DNA from 4 places in the Shewanella woodyi ATCC 51908 genome. Region 1 is predicted to be linked to each of the others. Evidence: predicted binding sites of a transcription regulator. Region 1 holds the regulator's gene; each other region holds the start of a gene.
The links. The regulator sigma-54, encoded in region 1, starts transcription at its own class of promoters, with help from an activator protein. The targets are predictions, from matches to a motif close to GTTGGCACGNNNNTNGNNT.
Positions count from the first base shown of each region.

Region 2: the regulator sigma-54 is predicted to act here: its motif matches at 2,423-2,441, upstream of SWOO_RS08080 (GSCFA domain-containing protein).
Region 3: the regulator sigma-54 is predicted to act here: its motif matches at 2,546-2,564, upstream of SWOO_RS06750 (YggN family protein).
Region 4: the regulator sigma-54 is predicted to act here: its motif matches at 1,783-1,801, upstream of SWOO_RS09950 (YccF domain-containing protein).

Region 1 is NC_010506.1:5,139,648-5,144,307, reverse strand. Features, by position in the region: gene rapZ (RNase adapter RapZ) at 1-605, opposite strand, end outside; gene ptsN (PTS IIA-like nitrogen regulatory protein PtsN) at 602-1,045, opposite strand; gene hpf (ribosome hibernation promoting factor) at 1,048-1,335, opposite strand; gene SWOO_RS21745 (RNA polymerase factor sigma-54) at 1,544-3,025, opposite strand; gene lptB (LPS export ABC transporter ATP-binding protein) at 3,177-3,908, opposite strand; gene lptA (lipopolysaccharide transport periplasmic protein LptA) at 3,905-4,495, opposite strand; gene lptC (LPS export ABC transporter periplasmic protein LptC) at 4,570-4,660, opposite strand, start outside.
Region 2 is NC_010506.1:1,980,538-1,985,197, reverse strand. Features, by position in the region: gene flgM (flagellar biosynthesis anti-sigma factor FlgM) at 1-133, shown strand, start outside; gene SWOO_RS08095 (flagella synthesis protein FlgN) at 139-564, shown strand; gene SWOO_RS08090 (LPP20 family lipoprotein) at 842-1,288, opposite strand; gene SWOO_RS08085 (FlgO family outer membrane protein) at 1,285-1,911, opposite strand; gene SWOO_RS08080 (GSCFA domain-containing protein) at 2,522-4,294, shown strand; gene SWOO_RS08075 (flagellar assembly protein T N-terminal domain-containing protein) at 4,552-4,660, shown strand, end outside.
Region 3 is NC_010506.1:1,673,123-1,677,782, reverse strand. Features, by position in the region: gene SWOO_RS06755 (LysR family transcriptional regulator) at 345-1,286, opposite strand; gene SWOO_RS06750 (YggN family protein) at 1,625-2,455, opposite strand; gene glsB (glutaminase B) at 2,684-3,598, opposite strand; gene SWOO_RS06740 (YggL family protein) at 3,598-3,921, opposite strand; gene trmB (tRNA (guanosine(46)-N7)-methyltransferase TrmB) at 3,975-4,660, opposite strand, start outside.
Region 4 is NC_010506.1:2,385,059-2,389,718, reverse strand. Features, by position in the region: gene SWOO_RS25925 (hypothetical protein) at 350-523, shown strand; gene SWOO_RS09955 (pyridoxal-phosphate dependent enzyme) at 726-1,643, opposite strand; gene SWOO_RS09950 (YccF domain-containing protein) at 1,875-2,282, shown strand; gene SWOO_RS09945 (aminotransferase-like domain-containing protein) at 2,320-3,750, opposite strand; gene SWOO_RS09940 (carboxymuconolactone decarboxylase family protein) at 3,925-4,515, shown strand; gene SWOO_RS09935 (substrate-binding periplasmic protein) at 4,595-4,660, opposite strand, start outside.

The DNA.
Region 1 (4,660 bases):
GGTTCATCCAAGCCTGTCATCGGCCTAAGCTCTGGCTCCCAATGAGGATTTGGTAAGAACCTAACATCAAACATAAAATCTGCCTCTGCTGGCATGCCATGTTTGAAACCGAAAGATTCGAAGTTAATGACTAGCTCTTTATCTACACTACCTAATAATATCTCTCTGACCTGATTACTAAGATCGTAAATATTGAGATTAGAGGTGTCGATATAGTGATCAACGAGTTTAGAGACTGGCTCTAGCAGTATCCGCTCATGATCTATCGCTTCTTTAAGTGAAGTTTTACTTCTCGAAAGAGGGTGGAGACGACGGGTTTCGCTGTAACGCTTGAGGAGAACTTCGTCGCTTGAATTTAGGAAAAAGCTTAGTAGCTCAGTCCCTTCAGGTAGGTTTGAAAGCTGTTTATCTAGTTCTGTCTCATGCATATTACGGACATCAACACTGATAGCAACAAGCTCTGTGCTATCTTTGAGTTGTTCCAATAGCGTATCCATAAGAGGCAGAGGAAGATTGTCGACACAATAGTATCCGAGATCCTCTAAAACCCTGAGGGCGACAGATTTTCCTGATCCGGAACGACCGGATACCATAACCAGTTTCATTGGGTGATCACCTGATAAAGTTCTGACTCGTCTTGTGTTTTTCGTAACTGCTTTAAAATTAGCTTGTCATTAAGCTTCTCTGCCATCGCCGACAGGGTGCTTAAGTGCTGTTCACATTGATCAGCTGGAACTAATAGTGCAAATAGTATATCGACCGGCTGTTTATCAATTGAGTCGAAAGAGATAGGCTCTTCGCACTTAATGAGTACCGCAACGGGCTGACTAATATTGGTTAACCTTCCATGTGGAATCGCTATACCGTTACCTATACCTGTGCTGCCCATTTTCTCTCTAGCTAAAAGACTTTCAAAAATCTCTTGAGAGGAAAGGCTTGGGTACTGGACAGCGGCAAGATCGCTGATAAGTTCCAGTACCTTTTTCTTACTGCCCGGAGTGGCGCAAGTTGTGCACTCCGGCTGCAGGATGGTGCTTAATTCCATCGTTAGTGTTTTGTTTGCTTCTCTTTATGTTTAATTACCTGACGGTCGAGCTTGTCAATCAGGGAGTCTATTGCTGCATACATATCCGCATGTTGTGACGCGGCGAAAACCTCACCTCCAGCAAGATGGAGTTTGGCTTCTGCTTTCTGCTGCATTTTTTGAACATTCAAAATAACGTGCACATTATTGATCTGATCGAAATGTCGTTCAAGCTTTGAAAACTTTTCTTCAATATATTGGCGTAGCGATGTGGTAATTTCGATGTGATGACCTGTTACGTTTATTTGCATAGAGATACTCCTTCAGATTCGTTTGTGTTAAAAACGCGCTCGCTGATTTGAGGTTTACACTGCATTTAAATATTCAAGCTACTTCGAAACACCGCATCCTGTGTGGATATATATCCAGCTCACTTCTATATTCAGGATCTAGCATGTCGTGAACTTACAGACTTTACGTCACAATGACCAACCTCAATATATTCACTTTTCAAATATCTTATAAACTCTTTCTTTGATTCGATGGCGGGATCAACATGGCCTCACGGTACTTGGCTATGGTTCGTCTCGCCACCTTAATGCCCTGCTCTGCAAGAAGAAGGGCCATCTTGCTATCACTGAGAGGCTTTTGTTGGTTCTCTGCCGCCACTAACTTTTTAATGAAGGCGCGGATAGCTGTTGATGAACACTCACCGCCATCGTCGGTACCCACATGGCTGGAGAAGAAATATTTCAGCTCAAATATGCCTCTTGGGGTATGCATATATTTTTGGGTTGTGACACGGGAGATGGTCGATTCATGCATCTCAACTTCTTCAGCTATGTCATTTAGCACCATAGGTTTCATCGCCTCTTCACCATATTCGAAGAAGCCTTGTTGAAACTTGACGATGCAATTTGAGACCTTTAAAAGAGTATCGTTACGACTCTCTAAGCTCTTGATAAACCACTTAGCTTCCTGCAAATGCCCACGGATAAATTGACTGTCAGCTTGGTTTTTCGTGCTGCGAGCCATGGAAGCGTAATGCTGATTCACATTAATTTTTGGCATGTAGTCTGGGTTGAGTTCAACAATCCAGCGCCCTTTCTTTTTAATCACAGTGACATCTGGAATAACATACTCATCCCGACTTGGGTTGATGGCCAGTCCAGGACGTGGATTTAGGGTTTGAATCAGTTCAATGGCTTGCCTTAAATCATCCTCTTTAAGTTTGGTTTTACGCATTAAGAGGCGGAAGTCACGGCCTGCAATTAGATCAAGGTGCTCTTTAATCAGTAATCGGGCATTGTCGATATGAGGTGTTGTGTTGGCATATTGAGCTAGCTGTATAAACAGGCATTCACTGAGGTCACGGGCTGCAACACCGATAGGATCAAAGTGCTGAACACGCTTAAGCACCGCTTCAACTTCATCGAGCTCTATCTCAGGATCGCCCATGGCTTCTAAGATATCATCGGTACTTTGCGTGAGGTAGCCACGCTCATCGATCGCATCAATAATGGCTGTCGCGATGGCTAAGTCATTATCAGAAAATGGGGTTAAGTTTTTTTGCCACTCTAGGTGCTCATATAGACCTTCACAGGTTTCGCCTTGGAAGGGAAGGTCATCATCTCGCATCGCGCCAGAGCTTGAGTTTGGTGTTGCGGTGTAGACCTCATCCCAAGTGGTGTCGACAGGAAGGTCTTCAGGCATGGAATCTTGATTCAGTGCGTCGGATGTTTCTAGTGACGAGCTGTCTTTATCGGCCTCTTTCTCGACAGAAGCACTGAAGTCTGTTTCGCTGTTGTTTTTGACATCGCTATTGTCAGCGTTAGCATCAACTTGCTCTTCGTCCAACTCCAGTAATGGATTGGAATCTAATGCTTGTTGGATCTCCTGTTGCAGTTCCAGTGACGACAGCTGCAGCAGACGTATCGCCTGTTGAAGCTGGGGAGTCATGGTTAAGTGCTGACCCATTTTGAGCTGGAGTGACGCTTTCATGTACTGCTATTCCCTACTTTGTACTTATAAAATGAGAAAGCCTGTTGGAGCTATTTGGGGAGTCTTTGCTCCCTCAATTGACTTCATAAGAATGAATCATAACGATGCTGTAGAATTTCTAAATTAGAGGAGAACTGCTCCTCTAGATTAACTATAGCTTGAATTGTTCACCTAAGTACACAGCTCGCACTTGCTGATTGTCTAAGATTTCAGCGGGTGTACCTTCAGCGATTAAGTTTCCATGACTTACAATATAGGCATGCTCACAAACATCCAATGTTTCCCGCACGTTATGGTCAGTGATCAAGACACCAAGACCACGACTTTTGAGCTGTAAAATGATCTTTTTGATGTCGATAACCGAGATAGGATCGACACCTGCAAAGGGCTCATCAAGCAGGATAAATTTAGGGTTTGCAGCCAGTGCTCTAGCTATCTCAACACGTCTACGCTCACCACCTGACAGCGACATCCCTTGGCTATCTCTGATATGGGTAATGTGGAACTCCTCCAGCAGATGTTCAAGCTGCTCCTCACGAGCATTTTTATCTAGCTCATCACGGGTCTGGAGAACGGCCATAATATTATCGCGCACTGAGAGCTTTCTGAAGATACTGGCCTCTTGGGGCAGGTAACCTATCCCTTTACGGGCGCGTAGATGCATGGGATCTAATGTGAGATCGTCACTATCGATAAAGATACGACCTTTATCACTTTGTACTAAGCCCACGACCATATAAAAGGTGGTGGTTTTTCCTGCACCATTGGGGCCGAGTAAGCCAACAATCTGACCTGTTTTTACACTGAGGCTCACGTCCTGTACTACGGCGCGACTTTTATAACTTTTGGCTAGGTTTACAGCCTTTAACGTCAAAGAACTCATTCGATCTCCTGAGCGTTAACTGCAGGTTCTACAGGTATCTCTGGCTTTGTTTCAGGTTGAGTCTCTTTGTTGCTATCTGTTTTAGGCTTAGACTCATCCTGGTAATTTTCAGGTTGGATAATGGTGATGACCCTTTCGCTACCTGTACTTTCAGCAATAAGCTGCTGCTTTTCAATGTTATATTGAATCTGATTACCTGTAACTTGGCTACCATCTTGCTCAAGCGTCGCATTACCCTTCAGAATAAGAGTGCGTTTTGATAACTCGTAGCGGATCTCTTTTGCGCTGGCGTTGGCTGGACGGCCATCTTCCATTATCTGTGAGTAAGTTGCTGGATTCCCCGTAGCGACTAAGATACGTCCGTTAGACCCCTCTTTGGTAAAGGCTCTAAGCTTATCGGCATTGATTTTAACTGAGCCCTGAACGACTTCAACTGGGCCATTAAAGATGATCTGGTTATTTTTAATATCTGCTTCCTGACTTGCTGCAGAGATTTTAACTTCTTGTTTTAGATCATCGACTTTTGCCACACTACTAAAGCTTATTAAGCAGAGTAGTGCTGTGATGATGCCTGTATTTTGCTTCATATATCCCTTCAATTTGACATAAAAAATGTCAATGCTAATCAACCAAATGTTTACCCATTTTGCGTTGACGTTAACTAGTGTGCTGAGTAGGTGCCATTAACCTGACTGGTTAATTTTACGTTTTCAGCGTTGAGGTCGGCATATAGACCAACCCCTTCAATAATA
Region 2 (4,660 bases), 2.8 Mb from region 1:
CATTCCTGAAGTGAATAAGCAGAAAGTTGCTGAAATTAAACTTGCGATCGCTGAGGGACGCTATAAAGTCGATCCTGAAAAGCTTGCTAGCAACATCGCTATGTTTGAAAATGAACTCAAGGATCTCAATTAGTCTGTATGAGCCAATTATCCAGCATCATTGAAAAGCAACATCAGCTATTACAAGAGCTGAAAGTAACAATATCTGAAGAAAAGAGCGCATTGATTGATCAAGATGCCGAGCTTTTACTTACACTGGCTTCCAGCAAAGCTAAGTTACTTGACGCCTTAAAGGCCAATGATGGTGTTTTATCCGCTCAACCCGACATAGCAGCGCTTTCTACTGAGCCAGCTCTCGTCAATCAAGTGAAGATTGCCAAAGAGCAGCTTGCAGAATGTCAGCAGCTTAATATGGAAAATGCCAGCTTAATTGAGCTCAACTTGGCCAGTGTCAATCGTTTCGCCCAAGCTCTTCAGGCCAGTAGAAATGCATCAAGCCTCACTTACAATGGCAAAGGTAAGACATCGACAATATCGACCTTAGGAAATAACTTAAAAGCTTAATCAGCAGCTAAGTCTGCTAATCGCCTCTAAACTTGCCCCCAGCTCCCTCAGTTCACAGCACAATTGTATCCGTACCTTTATCAGCTAATCAGTACAGCTCCCTCCCCCTCATCGTTAATGACTCTAACACTAGAATTCAATCGTTAGGGTGCAATAAGAGTGCCCAATAAAAGGAAGCTATCTGTTCTGCTAGGGGAATTAAAATAATCATGATAGAAATAGGACATTAAAAAGTTGAGGGATAATCCTCAACTTCTTACTTGTTACTTCTTAAAAGTTAAAAATAGGTCACACTCTTAATTGTTTGCGGCCTATTGTTTTGTTGATAAAGCGCCCAAACTTGTGAGAAATCCAGTTCCAGCTCAGTGACATAGTGCTCTCCCGCTGGATAACTCTTGACCACTTTAGCCCCTCTAATAATGCCTGTAACAGAAGCTTGTATCGCATCATCAGTTAACATCCAATCGTTAACCTTACTGGTCGCAGAGAGCTCTTGGCCATAAACCTGCTCAGCAAGTTCACGATAAGCAGCAATTTTAGAGGCTTGCATCGCCATCAAAACCTGCTGAGACTTACTCTTCGAGGGTTGGGCATCTAAAGTTGCATAGCCAATAGCGGTCAGCTTTGGAAAGCTCTCAGGTTTTTGCGTCTCCCACTCTATGTATCGATCTTGGGATGCACATCCAGATAGTAAGAATACTATCAAGATTAAATACTTATTCATTTCAAACCTCCAATCACTCTCACCTCTTTCTCTCCCATGCCACTGTCTCGGTAAAGTAATCCATCTTGAGAGACCACCTGTTCTGACGCCCTTAAATATCCTGGTAACTGCTCAAGTCCAAAACTCGCTTGTGAGGCTGAGACAACACGATTATTGGTAATATTAACGACTCTGGCATTAATCACCATCCCTTCGCTGCTCATGCTCATGGTCGACACCAATACATGCTCAACAGCAATACCGGTTGGCAGTTGCTTCCAGTTTCGCGTCAATAAAAAATCCCCCTGAGGGGTGACACGAATATTCTCGCCCACATTGATATCGACCAAACTAAATTGATGATCGTGCATTGCTGCAGTTAACCCCTCCTGGAGCTGAAGCCCTACAGCATTGGTCTGATTTAAATCAGCGAGTAAAACAGGTGTAGCAACCAGCAAAGGTTGATTAGCACGTAAAGCATCATTTTGCCTTACCAACTCGTTCGCAATCTGCTGTGAAACATGATTAATGGCCGACGTTGACGGCAACCGATTGCCGTCGGCAAGCGGTGACTTGGTAGTGTGTACCTGCTGAGCACACCCGCTAAGGAGTAATGTAAATAAAACAAGCTGTAGGGTACGCATGGCTAAACCTTAAATTAAACAAACAATTCAATGAATCGACAGAGCTAATATAAAAATAAACATCCCAAATGGGCAAACTAACACTGACAAGCTCACTTAATAATCTTATACCCAAACGACTTCAAGATGCAGAGTTCAGCATGTCGAGAAGTGACAGAGTTCAAGGCATGAAATAGTAGGACTAGTTGTTCTAATTCAATATTTCATAACACAGAAAAATGTTGCTTCCCGCCTTGCCCTTCGGGAGTTCCCGTAGAATTCCTGCACTGCGTTAGTGATATCAACAAGGGAGTAACCATTATCCTCAATCACTGCCTTGTTCAGCTATCCTACGGGAGCTCTGAAACGAGCATCTTGAGGTAGCTTGGGTATATATAGAGAAAGCAAGTATCAAGCCAAAAGGACTTTAACTACACAGTAATACACGCACTCTCTGAGCTAATACAGCTCTACTAGCCACTACATCGGCCTTTTTGCACATAACTTTAATCTATTTATCTAACGCTGCCTTAGAGGCACACTAATTGCTTTAGTCAGCAAAGAAGAACGTAAACCGCCATAACTATGGCACTTTTTCGTTTTAAGTTATTAAAGATCTGGAGCTAACATTATGCAAAAAACAGGATTTACACCTTATAGTCATCAAGGCGATAGCTCCTTTTGGCGTACTGGTGTTGCTGATATTGAACTTGGACACGAGATATTTCCCAAACTTCATAACATTCATTTAAATCAGCATACACCTAGGATCTCATCCATAGGATCCTGCTTTGCACAGCATGTTGGTAAGTGGCTAAACGCAGGTAGTTATCTATTTAATCAAAGTAAGCTTGAATCCAACCAAGTTTCCAGTTTTGCATTTGGTAACCTCTATACACCAAGGGGCTTTCTGCAATGGTTTGATATTGAGGACAGGGGCAGCCAACTTGATATTAATTGCGCTACTTATTGTAAGGACAACAGGTATTACGATCTATTAAGGCCCAACTTTAATCCTGCAGGTTTTGACTCACTAGCTGATTTAGTGACAGCTCGCAGCGAGGCCTCGGCAGAAATGCGCGCAACAATCACAACCACAGATGTACTGGTTTTTACCTTAGGGTTGACTGAGGCCTGGAGAGATAATGAAGATGTATTCTATCCCAGTTGCCCAGGGATCATCTCTGGCAAATTTGATGATTCTATTTATCAGTTCCATAACTTCAGTTATGAAGAGTTATGTGCAGATCTTAAAGCGATTTCTGCAAGACTCAAATCCATCAACCCGACGATTCAGATCATTTTAACGGTATCACCAGTACCTTTAACAGCTACCATGACTGACAAACATATCTTAGTTGCCAATCAAGGTTCAAAATCATTATTGCGGACCGTTGCAGGCTTCATGAGCGATCATTATTCCGAATTTTCTTACTTCCCCTCATACGAACTAATAACCGTTCCCAATGCTGGCGACTTTAGATTTGAGAGCAACCTAAGATCTGTCACTCCACAAGCTGTCAACTATGTTATGCAGCATTTCAAAACTGTGATTGATAAACAGAGTTCCCCTAAAACAGTTCATGATGAAACAGCTCAAACCACTATAGAGCAGCCGGATACTAATGAAGTCGTTTGCGAAGATGAGTTACTCGAAGCCACAAAAAAACTTCAAGAGAGCCAACAACAAACTCAAAAGGTGAACCTCACCCTTTTTGGTGACAGCCATATGGGTAAACTATCACGCTCACTAAACCAAATGGATATCCCCCATTGTGGCGGTATGGTTATGAACGGTTCAGGCTTCTCACAAAAGAAGTTTGCCATGTGTGATGCCGAGTATTTTGTTCCCCTCGAGAGCGCCATTTCGAGGAAGCTTTGGTCTGAGATACTAGTAAACTTAAATACTCATCAGCAAGATAAAACCTTAGCGAATTCCACCATCATCACTAACCTAGGAATGCAGACACATCAGAATATCTCACGATTTTCCAAATGGTTAGAGCAAACCTACCCAGAAGGCGTTGATGAAATCACTACAAAAGAGTTTGTCGACTATTTTAATGATGATCTCACCGATCAACTCTCTATCTTGTTGAAGCTTCACAATCAGGGACACACAGTGATAGTGGTATCCGATCCACCATTTTGTCAGTACTTTAAAGAGTCTAAATCGATGACAAACCTCATCTACTCATATTTCTATGCAGTGGAATATGTATGGAGTCAATTTGGTCTTACCTTCTTTAATGCAGCGACGACATTCGATCAAGAGGTCACAGATCCTGAAACTTATCTGTCCGAGATACAATACGCTGACGGTAATCATGATTGGATCCACGGCAATGATAAATACTACAGCTGGCTCGCAAACAAACTCATCCCATTAATCCAACAAAAATAACTCCAGAACGGAGAGTCATCTCGCGCTAACCTGATGGTTATGGGCTAAGCCCATAACCACGATTTATCAAAACATTCAAACTAAGCATGACCAATATAGACTTACCCTGCAGCTAAAACACTAATAAGCTCTGCTATTAAGATAGAGGCATGATAATTGCTTTACCATAAACATATGGCTGACAGTCGCTGTTACTGTCATTTTTATGTCGATAGCGCCACTCATCACTGATATCGACGGCAATAGATGGATATAAAATGAAATTTGTAACCTTGCTTCTGCTTACCTTAATATCGCTCTACTCCCACTTAGCTGTGGCTGCTTGGGTCGTCGTCAAAGGGGAGTCTAATATTGTTGATGGCAATG
Region 3 (4,660 bases), 2.5 Mb from region 1:
TAAAACCAATTGTATTGAATTAAGAACAAAGTACAAGATAAAAAAACCATCACATTAGTAACCCCTTAATAAGTGGCAGTTACCCAAGCAAAAAAGGCAAACACAACACACTGTATTAAAACAAAATAATAACATATAGAACCACTAACGACTTAACTGTCCACAATCTAGAACAATGTTTCCATTTTAACCACTAACCATATCTATTTTCAGAATAACTTATATCCGTGTTCTGTTGGTTTAAGCCACAGAAAGCAGAAACTTATCACTAGGCTCTTTAGACAATAAAAAACGCCTTCAGGAGCTATCCTAAAGGCGTTATTTTGACGTTTAATTGTGCTCGTTTACTTTCGCTTAGCGTAAAGCTCTGCACAAGGTGCATCCCAGTATGGAGGCGAGCCAATATGACCTTTAATAAAGTCGATAAATGCACTTACTTTAGGTGCTAGGTGCTTTCTTCTTGGATAGACAGCTTGCAGAGGAAGATGGTGTGTTAATTGCCAATCTTCAAGAAGAGGAACTAAGGTCCCTTTAGCAATCTCATCTTCAAGCAGGTAACTTGCCAGATAGACAACCCCTAAGCCACTCACGGCCGCTGACTTTAACGCAGGAGCATTATCGACTCTAAAGTTGCCTGAAACACCTATTTCACAGTAATCATCACCCTGCTTAAATTGCCATACGCTATGTTCATGCCACTCGCCTTGATACACCAAACAGTTATGATCCACTAACTGCTCAGGACGATCTGGTTGACCGTGTTTCTCAATATAATCAGGGGAAGCAACTAGCAGGAACTGGCATTTCATCAAAGGACGAGCAACCATGCCTAAAGGCAGCTGTTCAGACATAGTAAGCAGTAGATCTAAGCCTTCACTGACAACATCAACTTTATGATCTAATAAGCTAACTTGTAGTTCGAGCTCAGGATGAGTTGTCATAAACTCTGGTAAAGCGGGGATAATATGCATAGTGCCAAATGACTGGGAGATCCCTACTTTCAACACTCCACGAGTCGCATCATTGAGGTTATGAACGCTGGCAACAGCTTGGTCGGCATCCCTAAGTAACTCTTCACCTTGGGTATAGAGTAACTGACCAGCTTCGGTCAAACTTAAACTGCGAGTTGTTCGTTGAATAAGCTGAACACCCAACTTATGTTCCAGATCTGCAACTTGAGTACTCACTTTAGATTTAGAGATCCCCAATTTTCTTGCTGCGGCACTAAAACTGCCAGCACGAGCAACATGAGTGAAAATTGCGATTGGTTCCAATAGTTCTAACATGTAAATCGCCTTAAGGTGTTTACGACACTATTTAATGCTTTCAATAAGACTTAAAAATAGAAAAAGGTTAATTAAATCAATTAACTTTAAACTAAAATTCAAATTACTGAAGCACACTGAAGTAGAGTCAGACACATGACATAGTCCTGTTGACCTAGTCAGTCTTCTTATTATTTTCATCAGTATACCAAAGATTTGCGCTTTCTAATCGCTATTTTATTCAGCCTGTTTAATCTGACATATACCCAAACGAAAAAACCCCGTATTCATATAAATACGGGGTGGTTGCAAATTGGGGGCAACAGGGAGTCCAAGGAGTAAAGTTGTGCCTTTATGAGTTACTCAAGTAGCTCTTTTTGTGGCGCATCAATTAAAGGGTATTTAGCAAGTTCTGGTACTTCGGCTCTTAACTTCTGCTCTAACTCAACTAAGTATCGAAAACGTTCACACATTTTATCAGCTCTATCCTCTAAGCTTTGGGCTTGAGATTCCATTTGCAGCTCGATATCTTGACCAACATTTTCCATTTTAGTGGCAAACGCTTCCATGCTCTGTTCAAATGATTCACCATCACCAGCAAGCATCTGACTACCTATATTTACCATCATAGAGCCGATAGAGTTCTTAACCAGTTGCTCTAGCTCTTGCTCAAACTCTTCACCAAATGTATCTTCCAATGATGAATGAGTCGCACCAAGATAGAACTTATCTCCATTTTGATAAGCCACTTTCTCAATCCTTTCCTCGAGTCCGTCCATCATCTCATCAAGCTTAGCTCCAGCAGCATCACCCAGTAGCGGTGTTAGTGCCATACTGGCAGCTGAGGAAGCAATACCAACAGCATCATGAACTAAACCAATCACTTCGGGCACTTGGGTGGAGACTTCATCAGAGTATTGAGTTAGCAGTTTTTTCTGCGAGCGATTAAGCGATACAGGCTTACCTTCAACAAACAGTTGATCCATTTCTATTCGATAGACTTCAGCCGAACCCTCTGTCACTGTCAGCTTTTTAGGTTCAACAGCAACATCATAGTTAAGTGTCACTTCACACTCACTGTTATGATCTGAATAGGAGTTAGACTTATGATCTTCATGGGCCTGAACTGAGGTCATGGTAGTCGCAAATATAGCTGCGGTGATCCCTAGTAAAGTTGCAAGTTTTCTCATTGAATTTATCCTTAAATTAACTGTTATTTATTCTCTTGATACGCTTTTTGTTTAAAAGCAGATCTCATAAAATCTTGTATAAGAGATATAAAGCACAAGCTGTGCCAACAATTAAAGTAACTTGTAAACAACAACTTACTAAAAATAAGAAGTAATTAGAGAAAATGAATTAGTGAATAAGACCAGTAGTTGGCAAATTCACTAACTTCTGATGCAGATAGGCAAACGTTAAAAGATTGAACGTCCTAATCGTTGACAAAACTCTTCCAATGCAGCGGTTCCCGCCAATGAGTTACCATTAAGATCAAGCTCAGGTGACCAAACACACACAGACATATCACCTGGGATCACAGCAATAATGCCACCGCCAACACCACTCTTGCCTGGCATACCTACACGGTAAGCAAACTCACCAGCCCCATCATAAAGGCCTGAGGTTGCCAGTAGCGCATTCATCTGCCGAGTCTGCACTGGTGAGATCAGTTGCTGACCACTCAAACTCTTACCTCTATTAGCGAGGTACAACATGGCTTTTGAAAGATCTGCACAGTTCATTCGCATTGCACAATAGTGAAAGTAACTATGAAGAACGGTATCCACATCGTTGTTGAAATTACCAAATGATTTCATCAGATAAGCGATGGCAGCATTTCGAGCACTGTGCTCATACTCAGAAGCCGCAACAACTTTGTCATAGAGGATGCTGGGGTTACCACTTAACTCCCGCACAATTTCAAGCATTCTATGCTTAGGAGCACCTAGCCTAGACTGAATAAGATCCGCGATGATTAATGCACCAGCATTGATAAAGGGGTTTCTTGGGACTCCCCTCTCCAACTCTACCTGGACTAACGAATTAAATGACTGACCAGAGGGTTCTTTTCCAACCCTTGACCAGATCTCGTGCTCCTCATAAAGAGTGAGAGCTAAGGTAAGGCTAAATACTTTTGAGATACTCTGAATCGAGAAAGGCTCAAGGTAATCCCCCGCCCCTATAGTTGTACCATCTATTGTGGTGACAGCGATCCCGAGTTTTTTAGGATTAACGCTTGCCAGTGCGGGAATATAATCTGCAACCTTCCCCTGACCTAAAAGTGGCCGAACTTTATCGACCACCTGTTCCAGTAATGCCTGCTCAGGCATTAACCCCACCAGATATCGTATAGCTCGCTGACAACTAGATCTGACACCTCTTTGCCTTTCCAGAAGTCGCTAACCGCTGTGCGATCTTCCTCAGAGCACTTACCAAGCTCTTGAGTCGCAATAATACCTTCCCACTCTTTATGGCCACCGCCATGGAAACCTAATTTACGTGGCTCGATAACCTCATCAATAAATTGATCAACTAAATTATCAATCTGCTCTTCAGATACTGAGTCATTAAAGGTCCAGTTGATATCAAAACCAAACTCTTGAAACTCATCAACGCGTAATTTCTTACGTAAACGACGGCTACGTGTTGCCATAGTCATTCCCACCTTAAATTAAAATACTTTTTACTAAGAAAAATCAGAGTGATTTAATCTATACGCTCAAACATAATATCCCACACACCGTGACCTAATCTGTGACCGCGGGCCTCAAACTTAGTTAGTGGGCGGTGATCGGGTCTCTCAACAACATCACCGGTTGTCGATTGATTTTTATAACCGGGGGCTGCATTCATCACTTCCAACATATGCTCGCTATAATTTTCCCAATCAGTTGCCAGATGGAACACACCACCAAGCTTTAAAGAGTTGCGTATAGTCTGAGCAAACTCAGGCTGAACAATACGGCGCTTATGATGACGCTTCTTGTGCCAAGGGTCTGGGAAGAACAACTGCACGCGAGCAAGTGAACTAGGAACAATACTGTTCTCTAACACTTCTATGGCGTCGTGGTGAAATACACGTAAATTAGTCACACCAGCTTCAGCTGCAACGCTCAAACAAGCTCCAACACCTGGTTTATGCACTTCTATGCCGATAAAGTTAAGCTCTGGTGATGCTTTAGCCATCTCAACAAGCGATGCGCCCATGCCAAAACCTATCTCTAATACAGTGTCGGCTTCGCGCCCAAAAATTTCTGCCAGATCCAGTGGCTCAGGGGAGTAATCAAGACCCATTAACGGCCATTGCTCCTCCATAGCTGTAGCTTGGCCTTTAGTTAAGCGACCCTCTCTTAATACAAAGCTTCTCACTTTGCGAAGGTACTTACCTTCTT
Region 4 (4,660 bases), 2.8 Mb from region 1:
AACTAGGGATATACTGTGCTCTGATTTTGAACACCCTTGTAAAGTAGTTTGCCTTTTGTTTGACTCCTCTCGTCAATACCACGCAAAAATATTAATACACCTGGTTCGCATCTAAAAACTAGTCATATTACTGTCATACCACTATGATTAAATCTGATTAGATCAAAGCTTCAATCTAAACTGTTACAAACACTAACATTTATAGATAACGAACTGCCTTGATTAAGGTGCTAAAGATGGGTAGGCTCAAAACGAATCTTAAATTCGTCTTTCGCAATAATGCTAAGGATATCTTATAGTTATATATTCACTGCTAATAGTGCAGTAAAAAATAAAAGGAGTATGGCATATGTCGTACAATGTAAATGGTCATGAGATCACAGTTAGTTTTCCAGTAAATTCTATCTCTTTAAACAAGTCATCTATCGCATTTACCGATAGCCTTGGAAAGAATAGACAAACATTTTCTAAGCGTACTGAAGCATTAACGTTTATGAAGTGGTTGCTTTCAAGCAACAAGTAAACCGAAAAAGTAATATGAATAATGCAGTTCGATACACTCCTCTCATCAGTATCGATTGTTCTTAAAGAACAGATAGGACCGACTTCATTACGTCGGCTATTAAGCATCTAAGCAACACCTACCTTTGGTCTAGGCTGTATCAATTTCACAGATACTTAGCCTGACCAACTGGTAAAAACCTCCCCCAAATGACATTAACTCGCTAACCAAACTTACGTTTATATCTCGGCAGCATACTGGCATTTCCCAGTAAACCTCCCTGATGAATATAGATGATTGACGTTTGTTCACTAGCACTCTTTAAATACGCTTCAAGCGCTATCCAGCCTACCGGGTCGTATAAAAGCTCAAATCGAATTCCCTGCTTATCGATACGCTGCCACATCTCATAGCACTCACGATAAAGCTTCCCAAAGTGATACTTTTTAGGCAGAGATATAATCTCTGGATAGAACGTTTTAAACTGAGATAGTTGGGTGAATTGCAGATTTAAATACTCATCCCCGCCAACACAAGCGCAGGTTAAGACACGAATATTAGAGCCCGATTCAATAAAATATTTATTAAGAAACAGTGCTGTTGTCCCTGTACCAGAGGGGAGAAACACTTTTAACTGTTCTAGGTTTGCTTGAACAGCCCAATCGACGATCTCTCTGGCGAGTTGCGCAACACCAAACTCAGCATATTCACATCGCCCACCTTCAGGGACAAACAGCGCTTGGGTTTCATCAATCAATGCTTTCTCTTTAATATATTCTTCGCAGCTGCGCCCTTCCCTGTCGTGTCGTTCGCTCAAATCAATGACATTCGCCCCATTCGCACAGGCCTCAACATAATTTCCCTCTGTTTGAGATTTTACTTGTGCAGCGATGTGATCCACATAAAAATCCAACGTCCAGCCCTTAAGCTTAGCCAAAGCAGACATTGAGTAAAGAGAGTTAGCCTGAGGTGAGCCATAGCCGATCAACTTTTTGGCCCCAGGAAAATCATGGGCGAGAAAATAGGCAAACTTTCGTGCTTTATTGCCAGAAAATTCAGGATGAAGCAGATCATCACGCTTAATAAATATCTGCCTATCAAACATCATAAGCGAGTCAACAGGTGTATTACTTAACTTCATTTCTCAATTAGCCTTTAAACCGTACTCATAGAATTTTATCACTTGGTGCAGTTGAGCAAAATAACTAAATACAAGTATTTCTCACTACCCCCTCAAAGAAAGATGGTAGTTAAACCTATAATTTACAACAACATATAAATATGGCACAAAAATAGCTTTATTTAGGTTACGGATCATAACTTCACACTCGTTTGTGATCTTTTAGCATCAGCCTTTATTTAGGAGTCATTAATGGCAGTATTACGTTTAATATTTAACATAGCTTGGTTTGTTCTTGGTGGTTTTGTGATGGGACTGGCTTGGTGGGTCGCCGGTTTACTCTGTTATATCAGTATTATTGGTATCCCCTTCGGACGAGCATGTTTCGTAATTGGCGAGATGACTTTCTGGCCATTTGGCCAAGACCATATGAATCGTCAAAGCCTTACAGGCCGAGAGGATATAGGAACCGGCGCATTCGGGACCATAGGTAATATCATCTGGTTTTTACTTTTCGGGATCTGGTTAGCAATAGGACATATTACTCATGCCTTAGCATGTTTTGTCACCATCATAGGCATTCCATTTGGTATTCAACATCTTAAATTGGCTATTTTAAGTTTAACGCCTATAGGACAAACCGTTGTTGCAAAAGCTTAAACGCTAACAGCTATATCATAATCTAATATACAGCAGTTCAGTCTATCGGTAGCTGAGCTGCACTTCGCTCTAACTGCAGCTTAACCAGCTTACCTAAACTTATAACGGCTTGCTCAATCTCCTGACACCATTTCACAGCTAAGTTAAACCTGATGTAACTAAGGTAGTGCTCATGGGGAGAAAACACATCCCCAGGGAAAAATGCAACTCCACTTTTAATGGCTTGCGTAAACAACTCTCTTGAGTCACAAAGATCAGGAAGTTGCACCCACAGGACATAACCACCATCACAAGAGTTCACCAGTGTCCCTTTAGGGAAGGATTTTTTGATACAGCTTTGCATCAATTTTTGATTTTGATGTAAGGCTATTTTCAGTTTTTTAAGGTGTTTACTATATCCGCCCTGTTTCATCAATTCAGCTATCAACATCTGAATAATCAAAGGTTCGGATACATTCCTAAAAGCTTTTAATTTCATAATCTTGCTATGATACTTTCCACCGCATAACCAGCCCAACCTAAAGCCTGAGCCTAATGATTTAGAAACTGAGGAGCAATAGATCACATTCCCCTTTCTCTCTAATGACTTGATAGCTGGTACAGGTTTATCTTGATAGTTAAGCTCAGAGAAAAGGTCATCTTCAATAAGCGCAATATCATACTCCTCTACTAAGGCTATCACCCTCTTTCTACTCTCTATCGGCATAAGACTCCCGGTAGGGTTACTGAATGAGGGAACAAGCACTATGGCTGATATAGGCCAAGACTGAAGCGCATCTTGTAATGTATCAGGCTTCATCCCTAAGCTCCCCGAGCAAGGAAGTGGCAACGCCTTCATATCAAGTGATTCAATCACTTGTAATAATCCTGGAAAACATGGACTTTCAACAGCGATGACATCACCTGCATTTGCCACTGCACTTAATGCTAATGCGATCGCATCCTGGCAGCCACCAGTAACCAAGATATCATCAGGGTGTACTTCAACATTCACATTGAGCATTCGTTTAGCGAACTCCCTTCTTAAGCGCGGATAACCTGATGAAAACTCAGGCGTGACTAATTCAAGCATATGATCGCGAGTCAGCTTATTCAGGATTTTCTTAATTTGATGAGTGGGAAGCAGTGAGGGTGATACGACCGCGGTACCTAGGTTTATCACCCCCTCTTTATGACAATCATTCAGCACAGATATCATGCGGTTATAAACGGAGATCCCCTGTGGCTTTATTGGCGTTAAGTGCTCGGTATCGGCTAAACGAGAAACAAAGTAACCGGAACTTGGCCTACTTGCCACTAAGCCATTATCTTCAAGGATCTCATACGCCGCTTGTACCGTTGTCATACTGACATGAAACTGTTCACAGCTTGCTCTAACTGAAGGGATTTTCTCTCCAGGTTGAAAATAACCAGTCAAGATCTGCTGGGAAATCGTGTCCGCAACCAGTTGATATTTCTTAATAGGCATAAAACACTCTCATTGTCGGATGGCTGACACGATATCAGTACAAAATAGAAATATAATACTTTTTTACCAATTTAATTGAAAGTGTACCGCTGTTTTTAACCTTGACTGTCTCTTTTTTGTTGAAAAATGACTCTGTAGGCTAACTGTCACAGTCAAACTAACAGGAGAGAACTGATGCCACTCGTTACCCCCCTTCTCGAATCCAACGAAGAAGTTGCCCAGCTTGCTAGATTTTTTAATGAAACATTAGGCTTTTGCCCTAATAGCGTACTGACCATGATGAGAAGGCCTAAAATAGCTAAAGCCTTTATCGAGCTTAATATGGCTGTAATGGACAATCAGGGGAGAGTGACAAGTTTACTCAAGCGACTAATCGCTTATGTTTCCAGTAATGTTACTGGTTGTCGCTATTGCCAAGCACATACTATTAGAGCCGCTGAGCGCTATGGCGCAGAGCAAGCTCAACTTGATAATATATGGGAATATAAAACACACCCTGCATTTACTGATGCAGAGCGCGCCGCATTGGATTTCTCAGTAGCAGCATCAACAGTCCCTAACGGTGTTGATGAGGAACTGAATCAACGTCTACATCAATACTGGGAAGAGGATGAGATTGTAGAAATACTTGGGGTGATCTCGCTGTTTGGTTACCTTAATCGCTGGAATGACTCCATGGCCACCACACTAGAAGAGGGAGCTATCGCTTCAGGAGAGAGCTTACTTGCGTTAAAAGGCTGGGAAGTAGGCAAACATACAAACTAGTTTTGTAGCAGCTAACCTCACTTGTCAAATCATCAATTTGGCAAGTGCCCTCACACTTATTCAACCTGTAGTAAAAGACCTACTTTTTTTCACTGTTTTTTATATAAGCTGAAAGCATTGCATCACTGTCAATTTTAGCCAGGCC